One region of the Allorhizobium sp. GW101-3B10 genome, then DNA from elsewhere that is predicted to be linked to it. Evidence: riboswitches for the same ligand, from Rfam matches in the RefSeq annotation. Region 1 holds a riboswitch; each other region holds the start of a gene.
What was found. Region 1 has a riboswitch for cobalamin ahead of bluB (5,6-dimethylbenzimidazole synthase). Riboswitches for the same ligand answer to the same signal wherever they lie in the genome.
Positions count from the first base shown of each region.

Region 2: linked by a shared signal. The riboswitch ahead of cobT (nicotinate-nucleotide--dimethylbenzimidazole phosphoribosyltransferase) and the one ahead of bluB (5,6-dimethylbenzimidazole synthase) in region 1 are both predicted to bind cobalamin.
Region 3: linked by a shared signal. The riboswitch ahead of AC07Y0_RS24115 (energy-coupling factor ABC transporter permease) and the one ahead of bluB (5,6-dimethylbenzimidazole synthase) in region 1 are both predicted to bind cobalamin.
Region 4: linked by a shared signal. The riboswitch ahead of AC07Y0_RS14425 (aromatic ring-hydroxylating oxygenase subunit alpha) and the one ahead of bluB (5,6-dimethylbenzimidazole synthase) in region 1 are both predicted to bind cobalamin.

Region 1 is NZ_JBWKZR010000001.1:1,355,507-1,358,707, forward strand. It holds gene AC07Y0_RS06465 (NAD+ synthase) at 1-664, shown strand, start outside; gene AC07Y0_RS06470 (TolB family protein) at 700-1,533, shown strand; cobalamin riboswitch at 1,575-1,782, shown strand; gene bluB (5,6-dimethylbenzimidazole synthase) at 1,829-2,530, shown strand; gene AC07Y0_RS06480 (DUF2865 domain-containing protein) at 2,709-3,201, opposite strand, start outside.
Region 2 is NZ_JBWKZR010000002.1:153,343-156,543, forward strand. It holds gene AC07Y0_RS24970 (cytochrome P450) at 1-808, shown strand, start outside; gene cobT (nicotinate-nucleotide--dimethylbenzimidazole phosphoribosyltransferase) at 971-2,032, opposite strand; cobalamin riboswitch at 2,116-2,245, opposite strand; gene AC07Y0_RS24980 (hypothetical protein) at 2,320-2,598, shown strand; gene AC07Y0_RS24985 (hypothetical protein) at 2,732-2,908, opposite strand; gene AC07Y0_RS24990 (helix-turn-helix domain-containing protein) at 2,891-3,142, shown strand.
Region 3 is NZ_JBWKZR010000001.1:4,951,155-4,954,355, forward strand. It holds gene AC07Y0_RS24110 (phosphoribosylaminoimidazolesuccinocarboxamide synthase) at 1-837, opposite strand, end outside; gene AC07Y0_RS24115 (energy-coupling factor ABC transporter permease) at 1,034-1,687, opposite strand; cobalamin riboswitch at 1,740-1,954, opposite strand; gene AC07Y0_RS24120 (hypothetical protein) at 2,169-2,384, shown strand; gene AC07Y0_RS24125 (aldehyde dehydrogenase family protein) at 2,470-3,201, opposite strand, start outside.
Region 4 is NZ_JBWKZR010000001.1:2,866,747-2,869,947, forward strand. It holds gene AC07Y0_RS14420 (FAD-binding oxidoreductase) at 1-651, opposite strand, end outside; gene AC07Y0_RS14425 (aromatic ring-hydroxylating oxygenase subunit alpha) at 653-1,897, opposite strand; cobalamin riboswitch at 2,006-2,211, opposite strand; gene AC07Y0_RS14430 (DUF6656 family protein) at 2,516-3,121, shown strand; gene AC07Y0_RS14435 (GGDEF domain-containing protein) at 3,173-3,201, opposite strand, start outside.

The DNA of each region.
Region 1 (3,201 bases):
TGCCGCCTGTGCCAAGGCTCTCGGTTGCCACTACGACACGGTACCGATAGGCGAGCCGGTCGACGGCTTCCTCTCCGCGCTTTCCGACATGTTCGAGGGCACCGAGAGCGGCATTACGGAAGAGAACCTGCAGAGCCGTGCCCGCGGCACCATCCTGATGGCGATCTCCAACAAGTTCGGTTCGATGGTGGTGACGACCGGCAACAAGTCGGAAATGTCGGTCGGTTATGCGACGCTCTACGGCGACATGAACGGTGGCTTCAATCCGATCAAGGACCTCTACAAGATGCAGGTCTATGCGCTCGCCGCGTGGCGCAACAAGCATGTGCCACCGGGCGCACTCGGCCCGTCGGGCGAGGTCATCCCGGCCAACATCCTCTCCAAGGCGCCGTCGGCCGAGCTTCGGCCCAACCAGACGGACCAGGATTCGCTGCCGCCCTATCCGGTGCTGGACGACATCCTCGAATGCCTGGTCGAGAAGGAAATGTCCGTCGACGAGATCGTCGCGCGCGGCCATGAGATCGCGACCGTGCACCGCGTCGAGCACCTGCTCTATCTCGCCGAGTACAAGCGCCGCCAGTCGGCGCCGGGGGTGAAGATCACCCGCAAGAATTTCGGCCGCGACCGGCGCTATCCGATCACCAATCGTTTCCGCGACCGCTGACAGAGGCGGTTGCCGGAACTTCCAGGGAGCGAGCGATGCGGAGTTCCGTGGAGATCTTCAATATTCGCAGTGGCGCCCGGCGCGTCGTATGGCAGACGGAGCGACTGGTCGAGGCGCCCAACTGGAGCCCCGACGGCGCATCCCTCATCATCAATGGCGAGGGATTGCTCTATCGCCTGCCGGCAGACGGCAGTGCCGCGCCGGTGCAGATCGATACCGGTTTTGCCACCGCCTGCAACAACGACCATGGGATCTCGCCCGACGGCCGATGGCTCGTCGTGTCGGACAAGGTGGAGCACGGCAAGTCGTGCATCTACATCCTGCCGGCCGGGGGCGGCACGCCGCGCCAGGTGACGCGTAACCTGCCGTCCTACTGGCACGGCTGGTCGCCGGACGGCCGCACGCTCTCCTACTGCGGCATTCGCAACGATGTCTTCGACATCTACACGATCTCCGTCGATGGCGGAGAGGAGACCCGGCTGACCTTCGGCGAAGGGCGCAATGACGGACCGGATTATTCGGCGGACGGCCGATGGATCTATTTCAATTCCAGCCGCTCGGGGCGGATGCAGATCTGGCGCGTGCCGGCCGAGGGTGGCGCCGCGGAGCGGGTCACCGATAGCGCATTCGGCGACTGGTTCCCGCATCCGTCGCCGAAGGGCGACAAGGTCCTGCTCTTGTCCTACGACCCGGACGTCTTCGACCATCCGCGCGATCTCGACGTGCGGCTGCGGCTGATCGATCCGGACGGGAGCAATCCGGAGACATTGTTCGAACTGTTCGGCGGGCAGGGCACGATCAACGTCCCGTGCTGGTCGCCCGATGGCAACGAATTCGCTTATGTCCGGTATTTCCCGGCGGTCGTTTAGGCAGAGACGAGCAAGCCGTCTTGCCTTCGGGCGGCGATGCTGTAGACATTCTCCGGTCAGGTGCCTGCCCTCGTCGGGGCGGGAGAATCGGGAAGCCGGTGGAATTCCGGCACGTGCCCAACGCTGTGAGGTGGATGCCTCGCGCCAACGAACCGGAGGCGGTTCGAGCCACTGGCCCTTCGGGCCGGGAAGGTCGGCGCGATGCAGACGAAGCCCAGTCAGAAGACCGGCCTGGCAAGATAGGCTTAGCCTGCGAGGACAGCAGGCGGTCGGACGCATTGTTGGGGATATGACGATGCACGACGAACCGAACGACCATCTCGTCCGGGCCGGCGCCTTTTCCGTGGAAGAGCGCGAGGCCGTCTACCGGGCGATCCGGACCCGCCGCGACGTGCGGGACCAGTTCCTGCCCGATCCTCTGCCCGAAGACCTGATCGCGCGCCTGCTGGACGCCGCCCACAGCGCGCCCTCGGTCGGCTTCATGCAGCCGTGGAATTTTCTCCTGGTACGGGACGCCGCGCGCCGCGAGGCGGTGTGGCGGGCCTTCGCCAGGGCCAATGAGGAAGCCGCGGCCCTGTTCGACGGCGAGCAGCGCGAGACCTATATGCGGCTGAAACTCGAAGGCATCCGCAAGGCGCCGCTCGGCATCTGCGTCACCTGCGATCCGACCCGCGGCGGACCCGTGGTGCTGGGGCGCACCCACAATCCCCGCATGGACAGCTATTCGACCGTGTGCGCCGTGCAGAACCTCTGGCTTGCCGCGCGGGCCGAGGGGGTAGGCGTAGGTTGGGTGAGCATCTTTCATCAGGACGATGTGCGCGCCGTGCTCGGCATTCCGGCCCATGTGGAAGTGATCGGCTGGTTCTGTGTCGGCTATGTCGACCGGCTCTACGACCAGCCGGAACTGGCGCTGAAGGGCTGGCGGCAGAGGCTGCCGATCGATGAACTCGTCTTCGACGAGGTCTGGGGAAATCTCCGGCCGCCCGAAGCGACCTAGGCTTTTGGTCGTATCTTGTGGCAGTCAACGGGAACCGCAGCGCATCCGCCCGGCGCGGCCGCACGCCGCGTGATCGAACCGATTTTCCAGGGAAACGTCAGAGGGCCGGGCTCTCGCCCGGCCGTTTGCGTTCGGCTGGCGGGGAGGCGGCGGCCGGTCCTTGCGGCCGGCGGCGCTGCTATTGCTGAAGCGGCTGGGGACCCGGCAGCGCCGGATTGCGCAGATCGATGTCGCTGGTTGCGGACGGCAGGAAGGTGGGGCCGACCTGGCGCACGGCGGCAGATTGCGGGTCATAGGCCCGATCCTGCGGCATTGCGGGAGTGGACCGCGCGGGCAGGCCATCGGCTTTCGCGGTCGCCTCGGCCGAGCGGCCGATTTCGATGACTGCCTTGTTGTTGCCGCCGGCATTGCCCTGCGCCGACTGGCCCTGCATCCGGCGATAGTAGCCGGCGAGGTCGCAGCCGCAGGACGGATTGTCGCCGCGCGATCGGTTCAGGTAGGCGAAGGCGGTCGGCAGCATCCGGTAGGGCTGGCCGGTCTCGGCCGACACCATGTCGGCGCTCTCCTCGGTGCGCATCGAATGGTAGAAGAGCTCCGTCTCGGTCTCCGGACACATCTGTTCGCAGATCTGCGCGTCACGCCGGAAATTGAGCGGCGAGGTGTTCGACGAG
Region 2 (3,201 bases), on a different contig from region 1:
CTTCGAAGCGATGACCTGTCTCGCCGAGCCGTATGCCGTCGGAATCCAGTGCGGTTTTCTCGGCTGGCCCGCGTCGCTGCATGAGCCATTGCTTCAATGGGTGCGCAAGAATCGCCAAGCCACGCTTGCGCGCGATACCGATGCCATGGCAGCCATCGCCCTCGAATTCGACGGGCATATCCGCTCCCAGCTCAAATGGCGAGAAGAGGCCGGCGACGCCGCGCCGGACGACATCACCACCAGCCTCGTCCGCCAGACGGTAGACGGCAAGCGGCTCGATCACGGCGAAATCGTCAGCATCCTGCGCAACTGGACGGTGGGGGAACTGGGTACGATTGCGGCCTGCGTCGGCATCATCGTGCATTTTCTTGCCGAGACCCCCGAGATCCAGACCGGGCTGCGCCTCGACCGATCGGGCCTTTCACCGGCAATCGAGGAAATCCTGCGCTTGCACGGGCCGTTGGTTTCGAATCGGCGAACGGCACTGCGGCCCGTGATGATCGGTGGGAGTCGGATCGAAGCCGGCGAACGGATAACGGTGATCTGGACTTCGGCCAATCGCGACGCCCGGGCCTTCGAGGCTGCTGACCGGTATTGCCCCATGCGCGACCAGGGGCCAAACCTGCTTTACGGCGCGGGCATCCACATTTGTCCGGGTGCTGCCCTGGCGAGAATGCAGTTGAGAGTGATGATCGATGAACTGCTGAGCAGGATCAGGCCGTTTTCGCTCCTGACGGGCACGGAGCCATTGCGTGCGGTCTATCCCGCAAGCGGCTTCGCCTCGGTCTCCCTGCAGATCGACCGATAAGGGTATGTGGGGAAGAGCAGATAGGAATCGTCGGAGGGGGAGCCATGACGCCGAGCGCACCTCGGGTTCTCGGAAGTGCTGGCCCCGAACCTCGGCACCGCTGATCCGAAACGGGGACGCGAGACGGCTACCCGATTGCTCTCGCGTCCCGCAGGGGTTCTGTTACCGCTCGATGCCGTTATGCACGCCGGCTTCGGTGAATGTAGCCATGCCGAGGTGGCATCTCAGCGCCGCTCTTGCCAAGAGAGTGGCCAAGACTGCCCCGGTTCCTTCGCCCAATCGCAAATCAAGATCGAGAAGCGGCCGCAATCCGAGATGGGCGAGAAGCCGCCGATGCCCGGGCTCCATCGAGCTGTGACCGACCATGCAGTGCGCCAGGCTTCCTGGTCCGCTGCAGTGAAGCGCGAGGGCGGCTGCCGAGCAGATGAAACCATCGAGCATGACGGGTATGGCAAGCAGGCGCGCCGCGACAATCGATCCGGCCATCGCGGCGATTTCGCGTCCGCCCAGGAAGCGCAAGGCGTCGAGCCCATCGCTTATGGCGTTTCCATGCAGTCTAACGGCCTTAGAGACGACTTCGACCTTGCGCTCTACCGTTCCGATCGAGATCCCGGATCCTCGCCCGCACCAGTTCGCCGGGTCGCCGCCCAGAAGGGCGAAGCATATGGCCGAGGCAGCAGTCGTGTTGCCGATGCCCATCTCGCCGGGGCAAAGCACGCTGGCGCCCGGTCGAACCGCATGCATCCCGGACTGGAATGCATCGAGGAACTCGCCCTCGGTCATGGCAGGGGCATTTAGGAAGTTGTTGACGGGGCGAGCCAGATCGAGCGGCACGACGGTCACCTTGGCGCCCAGCTCGGCACTCAACTGATTGATAGCCGCTCCGCCGCGCTCGAAGTTCTGCACCATCTGCTCGGTGACTATCGGAGGATAGGCCGACACACCGGTTTCCGCCACGCCGTGATTGCCCGCGAATACGCACACTTGCGGATCATCCATGACCGGGGGATAGCGTCCTTGCCAGCAGGCCAGCCACGCGACGACCTCTTCGAGCCTGCCGAGACTTCCCGGTGGCTTGGTCAATATCTCCTCTCGCGCCGCGGCCGCGCCAGCTGCGTGTTCGTTTCCGGGCGGCAGGTCCTGCAGTATTCGGCGCAGGGCTGAGAGGTCTTTTATGGGTGCAAGGGATTGTTGCCTTGTCGAAAGGCTGCTTAGGTCAGACATACGGGTCCTCCACGTGACACCGAAGCTCGCATGAGCAATCGCCCCGCCCTTTGCCATCGGGCGGTTTCAGGATGTGGCAACGCGTCTTCTGACTTCCAGCTTGACCGGGTGCAGGCACCTTCCCATCCGGCAAGCGGACAGTGGCGGCCAATGCCTCCTCACACACGTATCTGGTTACAGCGGCGGGACCGTCCCGGAATTTCACCGGGTTCCGTTAGTTGCAACAGGTTCCGTAAGGCATGCACTCCCGACCGACAATCTGAAAGGCGACTTCAATCAGGCGGCAGATGACCTTTTCCGGCGAAAACTCGGGAGTGCTTGCGCTGGCTCAAAGAAGCGGGCGTCGTGTCCACTTCCTATGTTTGAAGATCGGCGCCACTCGCCCGACTGGTGTTTCCAGCTTCCTGGGAACAAATGCGGCTTTGCTGTCACTGAAGGTCTTCGACGATGAACTCGATGGTATCCCCAGAACGCCGTGTGGTATCCCGGCCAATCGAGGACAATCGGCGGAAAACCGCGACAGCATTGGAAATCTTCCCAATCGGCACGATCCTCACGGCTTCTGATCGCGCCGATGGACCAGTCTATCATATCCACGAGGGATGCATTGTGCATAGCCGGCTTACGGCCAACGGCATTGCGCAGGTCGTTGACGTCTATGGTCCCGGCCGTATCTTCGTCCATCCCAGTAGGCCTAGCTTAGCCGAAGTGCGCATAGAATGCCGGTACGAGGTGCTCAACCTTCGCAAGCACGCCCGCATGATTCACGAATCTCTCGTCGAAAACCTTGATCGTTCCCACCGGCATGTCGCGCTCTTGTGCGGCAAGACGGCCGTTCAAAGAATCGCCACGGTCCTTATGGATCTCGCCCTGCAATTCGGTGTTGACCCAGTTTCATGCGGGACGCTGAGTCTCCCGCTCACGCGGACCGAGATCGGCGATTGGCTCGGCTTGAGAGGTGAGACAGTCTCTCGCGTCTTCAGTCAGTTAGTCCAGCAGAGGGCTATTTCCCTTGATACGAATCGCCGCCTTTGCGTCAAAAACTGGCAAGCGCTTTCCCTCATTGCCGATGGTGTCGACCGGTGCACTGGGAGGGCGATGGCGATCTAGGTCATGTGACGGACACAATTGGTCGGCGCAATTCGACAGATCAGCCTGACGCGGAGGCT
Region 3 (3,201 bases), 3.6 Mb from region 1:
GACCTTGGAGGTTTCCTCGACCAGTTCGACGGGGATTTCCGGGATCTCGTCCTTGTAGGGGTCGCAGCGCTCAGCGACCCAGGACCGGACGAAATCTTTGTCGAAGCTCGCCGGACGCTCGCCCTTCTCAAAGCTCTGTTGATAGCTGTCGGCGATCCAGTAGCGGCTGCTGTCCGGGGTGTGGATTTCGTCGGCGAGCAGGATGTTGCCGTCGGCATCGGTGCCGAACTCGTATTTGGTGTCGACCAGGATCAGGCCGCGCCGCGCTGCGATCTCCTGGCCGCGGGCGAACAGCGCCAGGGCATAGGCGGAGACCGTGTCCCACTGCTTCTGCGTCAGCAGGCCTTCCGATACGATCTGCTCGGCGCTCAGCGGCTCGTCATGGCCGCCATCGAAGGCCTTGCTCGTGGGCGTGATGATCGGCTGCGGCAGGATCTGGTTGTCGCGCAGGCCGTCCGGCACGGTGATGCCATACATGGCGCGCTCGCCCTTCTTGTAGAGCGTCAGGACCGAAGTGCCGGTGGTGCCGGCGAGATAGCCGCGCACGACGATCTCCACCGGCAGGATGTCGAGCCGCTTGCCCACCACCACGTTCGGATCGGGATAGGCGATCACGTGATTGGGGCAGATGTCCGCGGTTTGCTCGAACCAGTAGCGTGCGGTCTGGGTCAGCACCTGTCCCTTGTAGGGAATGCAGGTGAGGATCCGGTCGAACGCGCTTAGGCGGTCGGTCGAGATGATGATGCGGCTGCCGTCGGGCAGGTCGTAGTTCTCGCGCACCTTGCCGCGATAGTAGTTCGGCAGTTCGGGAAAGTGTGCTTCGGAGAGAATGCGCAACGGCGTTACCCTTTGATCAGCGGGTCGAAACGGCGGAAGTGCCAGCCGGACCGTGGTTTCCAGCCGGCCGGAATTCGAGCGCGGGCGGCTTCTGTAAGGCCGGTAGCGCAAGCCGGCCCATTTTTCAAAGAAAAAAGCGCGTGACCCGGGCCACGCGCTTCATGTCGTCATTCTTGTCGAACCGGCTCCTGCGCCATCAGGCGAAGGTCAGGCGGTTCACTTCGGTCATGCGCGAGACGAGACCGTTCGCGCGAAGACCCTTGATTAGCGATACCGCGGAGAACGTAATCACGGCTTCTGCGACGAAGACCGGCAAGTAGGCGGCGACCCAGGTTGCCCAGTCGGCGACGGCAAAGCTGTCGTTCGAGATCATCAGCCAGAAACCGACCATGGCGGAAACGCCGGCATAGTAGACGGCGTCGATGCGCAGGACCTTGCCGAGGCTGAAGCGGTCACGAAGATTCGCGTCGAACAGGCGGCGGCCGAAGCTATAGTGAGCGGCGACCATCGGAATCATCAGGGACAGTGCGTTGACGCCGAGATGCGGGATGTCGCCCGGCTCGAACAGGAAAGCCTGTAGCACGAGGCCAAGGGCAAAGCCGAGCATGGCGGGCGCAAAGCCGAACAGCATGTAGATGGTCGTGGCGCCGATCAGATGTAGTTCGGAAGGGCCGACGGGCAGGTGCCAGATCTGCATCATGGCGGAAAAGCCGACGGCGGCCAGGATTGCCTTCGGCACGACCAGCGGGTTCTTGACGATTGCCGGGAGTTGTGCGGCGACGAGGGCGAGAGCGGCTGCGTTCGCCAGGGCGATACGCGCCGGATCGATGATTCCCACTTCAATGTGCATTTTTCATTCCTTTCGTCCGCGCCCACCGCGCGGTTCTTCAAGTGGATGCCGCTTCGCGGCGCATGTGATGGCAGGTCTCCTGGCTTGCGGGTCTTGGCTCGGTCCGCCTTATCAGCCGTTTCCGGCCAATGGCATTGTGGACGTCGCTCGCCGCTTACAGTTGCGGGGGCAGCCACGGTTTCGGCCCCTGATGGGTAGTCCTCACCGTATTCCCTCTTCGTCCGCCTCTCCGCTCGGTTCGGCGGAACCATCACAATCACACTAATAGGATCACGCCGCGCCGCCTGTCCAGAAGCGCCATTCGTTTTGCCGGATGGAACGGCGGGGAGGACACGTTTCTTCGGTGAAGATGCAAGGCCAGGGCTCCTCGAGCCGTGCCCGCCACTTGGCAAACGTCATTTTGCCGCATTGTGGCGACCGCCGACGGTCGATAGGTGTGACAAATATCAAGAATGGGCCTGGGCCCGGAAGGGATGAAGCGATGATTGCGCGAATGATCTATCATGTGCCGGTGTTCGGCTGGATGCTGAAGGAGGCCGTCAGTGGCTCGACCACGGCGAAGGTCCTCTTCATCCTCAATCTGCTGCTCGTCTGGCTGCTCGCCATCCTTGCGTTCGGCTACCCCGCGATCATCATTCCGGCCTTGACGGCCGTGCCGCTGATGTTCGTCGTCCTCATCCTGATCACCAAAGGATGAAACGCCACGGGCCGGCAGGCCGGCCCGTTTCACATTCGGACGGTCGGGGCCTCCGCCGCAGGCGGCGGCGGAACCGGTTCCGAGGTCAGGCCAAGGTGTACTGCGTCTTGACGGTGGTGAAGAACTCGGCCGCATAGCGTCCCTGTTCCCGCGGACCGAAGGACGATCCCTTGCGCCCACCGAAAGGCACGTGGAAGTCGACACCGGCGGTCGGAAGATTGACCATGACCATGCCGGCCTCCGCGTTGCGACGGAAATGCGTCGCGTGCTTCAGGCTCGTCGTGGCAATGCCCGACGACAGACCGAACGGCGTGTCGTTGGCGACACTGAGGGCTTCCTCATAGTCCTTGACGCGAATGAGCGAGGCGACCGGGCCAAAGATTTCCTCACGCGAAATGCGCATCTGGTTGCTGGCCTCGGTGAATAGCGCAGGCTGCAGATAGAAGCCGGGCGTCTCGCGGTTGAGGCGTTCGCCGCCGAAGGCCAACTTGGCCCCTTCCGAACGACCGATGTCAATATAGTCGATGTCCTGCATCAACTGGCGCTCGTCGACGACCGGGCCGATATGGGTGCCCGCCTTCAGCGCATTGTCGACGTTGACGGTCTTCAGGCGATCGATCAGCGCTGCGACGAAGCGGTCGTGGATGCCCTCGGTGACGATCAGGCGCGAGGAAGCGGTGCAGCGCTGGCCGGTGGAGAAGAAGCAGGAATTGAGCGAGGCCTCTACGGCAATCGACAGGTCCGCGTCGTCGAGGATGACGAAGGGGTTCTTGCCGCCCATTTCCAGCTGGTACTTGCGGCCGTGTTCGATCGAGGC
Region 4 (3,201 bases), 1.5 Mb from region 1:
CGCCAGCAGCGCGATCTTCGCCTTGTCGATCCGGCCCTTGAGGCCGGACCACAGCTGGCCGTGCGCCAGTTGTTCGATGATGAAGCCGAGCGTGAACTTCGGCATTTCCCGTGCCTTGGCCTCAAGCTCCCAGCGGAAGATGATGTCGTCGGGCGAGCGGGCGCAATGGAGGAAGGCGATGTCCGAATCCGGCTGGCGGTCGGAGAGATCGCGCGTCATCGACACCATCGGCGTGATGCCCGAACCGGCCGAGACGAACAGATATTTGCTTCCCGGATGGCGGGCATAGGAGAAGTCGCCGAGCGGGCCATTGGCCTTCAACTGCATGCCGGGCTTCAGGTGATCGAACATCCAGCGGGTGCCGATCGAATCCTTCTGCGCCTTGACGGTGACGGCCACCGTATAGGGCCGCGAGGGGCTGGACGAGAGCGTGTAGGTGCGCATCACCGGCTCCGGGCCGACCGGGATCTCCAACGTGACGAACTGGCCCGGCTGATAGCGGAACCAATGGCCCGGACGATCCGGGCGGAAGGTGAAGGTCATCACGTCCGGCGCCTCGGGCGTGACGGCGACGCATTCGAGCCTGTGCTCCCGGTCGGACCAGGGGCGCATCTCATCGACATGGCGGTAGCTGGGGAGAGCGATGTTCATCTCACGCCACCGCCGAGAGACGGGCCTTGTCGCCCTGGAGACGGCTCAGCATGAAATTCGAATACCATTCGACGAACTGCATGACGCCGCCCTCGTGGTCGACGGAATAGGGTCCGGGCTCATAGGCCGGCGAGCGGATGCCGAAGGCGTTTTCCTCGACGATCGAGCGGTCCTGGTCGTTGGTCATGTTCCACACATGGGTGAGTTCATCGAGATTGTAGTCGACGCCTTCGACCGCATCCTTGTGGACCAGCCAGGTGGTGGTGACCGCGGTTTCCTCGGCCGAGATGGGCAGCACGCGGAAGGAGATCGCGTGGTCGACCAGAATGTGGTTCCAGGTGGTCGGATAGTGGAACAGCAGCATGGTGCCGATATGCGAAATGTTGATGTCGTCGGACAGCGGACGGCGCACGGCGCGCTTGCCGGACAGGGTGTAGCTCTCGGCATCCTGGATCAAAGGCATGCGGGCGACGCGGAACTGGCCCGACGGATCCATGGTGAATTCCGACGGCAGGCCGGCGGCCTCGCAGCGTGCCCAGTGCTCGGCGATCACCGGATCGTCCTTGGCGCCCTGCACGCCGGTCGCCGACGGCGCTTCGGGATAGGTGCGGCAGAGTTCCGGATGGTTGCCGGCGCAATGGTAGCACTCGCGGTTGTTTTCCCAGACGAGCTTCCAGTTGCCCTTCTCGATGATGGTGTTGCGGTGGGCAACCTTGGCTTCCGACAGGCGATGCGGCGCCATGAAGGGCTCGATCGTCGCGCGCACCGGGGCGAAATCGGCGGCCTCGTTGGCGAGACAGATGAAAATAGAGCCGGCGACGCTCTCGCAATGGACGGGCTTCAGGCCGAATTCGGACTTGTCGAAGGTCTCGCCCATCTGGCGGGCAAAGACCAGCGAGCCGTCGAGATCATAGGTCCACTGGTGGTAGGGGCAGACCAGCTTGGCCGAGGCGCCGCGATCCTGGGTGCAGACGCGGTGGCCGCGATGGCGGCAGGTGTTGTGGAAGGCGCGGATCACCTGATCCTTGCCACGCACGATCACCACCGGATAGTCGCCGATCTGGGCGGTGAAATAATTGCCGGCGCGCGGGATCTCGCAGTCATGGCCGACGAACAGCCAGTCGCGATACCAGATCGTCTCCATGTCGAGCTTGAAATAGTCCTGGTCGATGTAGAAGGGCTGCTCGAGGCTGAAGCCTTCCCGGCGGTTCTTCAACTGCCGCAATACCGTGCTCTGCAAGTCCATTGTCGTCCTCGTATCCGTTCTGCCGTGACGGAGATCGAGACCATGCAAGGCCACGGCGTCGCATGACGCCGGACAAAGCCGTCTCGGGCCGCCTGCCGCGACCGTCAATCCACTTCCTTCTCAAAGGCTGGTTTCCGGGCTCTGGAGATGATCCTTTCGGACCGCGTTCGGCACCTTCCCAGGGCAGATGCCCCAGTGGTCTTTGGCCGTCACGCATTCTCCACTACCGTTGCGGGGGCAGCGCCGGAATTCGACCGGCTTCCCGATTTCCCACCCTTCCCTAGCCGGGCGGCACCTCGAGTTCGGACCCATCTAACCACAGTCGCAGATTTGTTGATGCACTGCGGAACGACACAGCCCCAGAAATTTGCGACATGGGCGAAATTGACGCCAATCAATCGTTCTGCGAGAAATAACGAGCACTTTCAATAGTATAATATTCGCCTCCGACCAACTCCACGGCCCCGGTGGCGCAAAGAGACAAGCAGGCACCCCTGCGCCGATTGCGACATCGCCCACGCAAGCCTCGCGAAACCGAAGCTCGTCAGGATGCGGCAAATTGTCATTAATCTCGGTGCCGTATCATCGGCGCATCGGCCTTAGGATCAGAGCCACGATATGCAGAAGCTGAGATATTTCGCCGCCCCCAAATCCGGGGCCAAGCCCGGCCTGCCGGCCAGGGCCGTGCACACCGAATTCCTGCGCACCGGCCGCATTTCGCGCCACCGCGAGGACTGGCTGCAGGAAGAGAAGCGCTACCTCACCTATGAGGAAGTGGCGGACCGCACCGGGCGCAAACTGGAAGCAGCCGGTGAGACCACCCACAAGCATATCAACGGCTTTCACCGCTCGATCCAGTTTCCAAAGCTGATCTTCCACAAGACGCTCGAGAACAGCCCGCATCTGGGCTATTGCCACGTCACCGCGGCGAAGACCAATTTCGCCAAATATGCCGACGTCAAATGGGCGTTCTACATCGCTAACTTCTTTGCCGAGGTGGGCGGCGCGGATCAGTTCTTCAAGCACATCCGGCCGAACTATTCGCGCATGTATTTTGCCGTTGCAATCCATCCCGACAAGGAAACGCGGTCGATGTCGATCGATCGCTCGATCCGCGAGAACGGCCTTCTGTTCCGTACCCACGACCCCAAGGAAGCGCTGAAGAACGTGCTGATGCTGGGCGCCCGCGACGCGGAACTGCGCAAGATCATCGCCAAGCTCTGACTGATCTCGCCCCGGCTCTACAAAGCGCGCCCGGATTCGCCCTGTCCCACCTCAGAAGCCGCCGACCGGCTGCTTCTTGT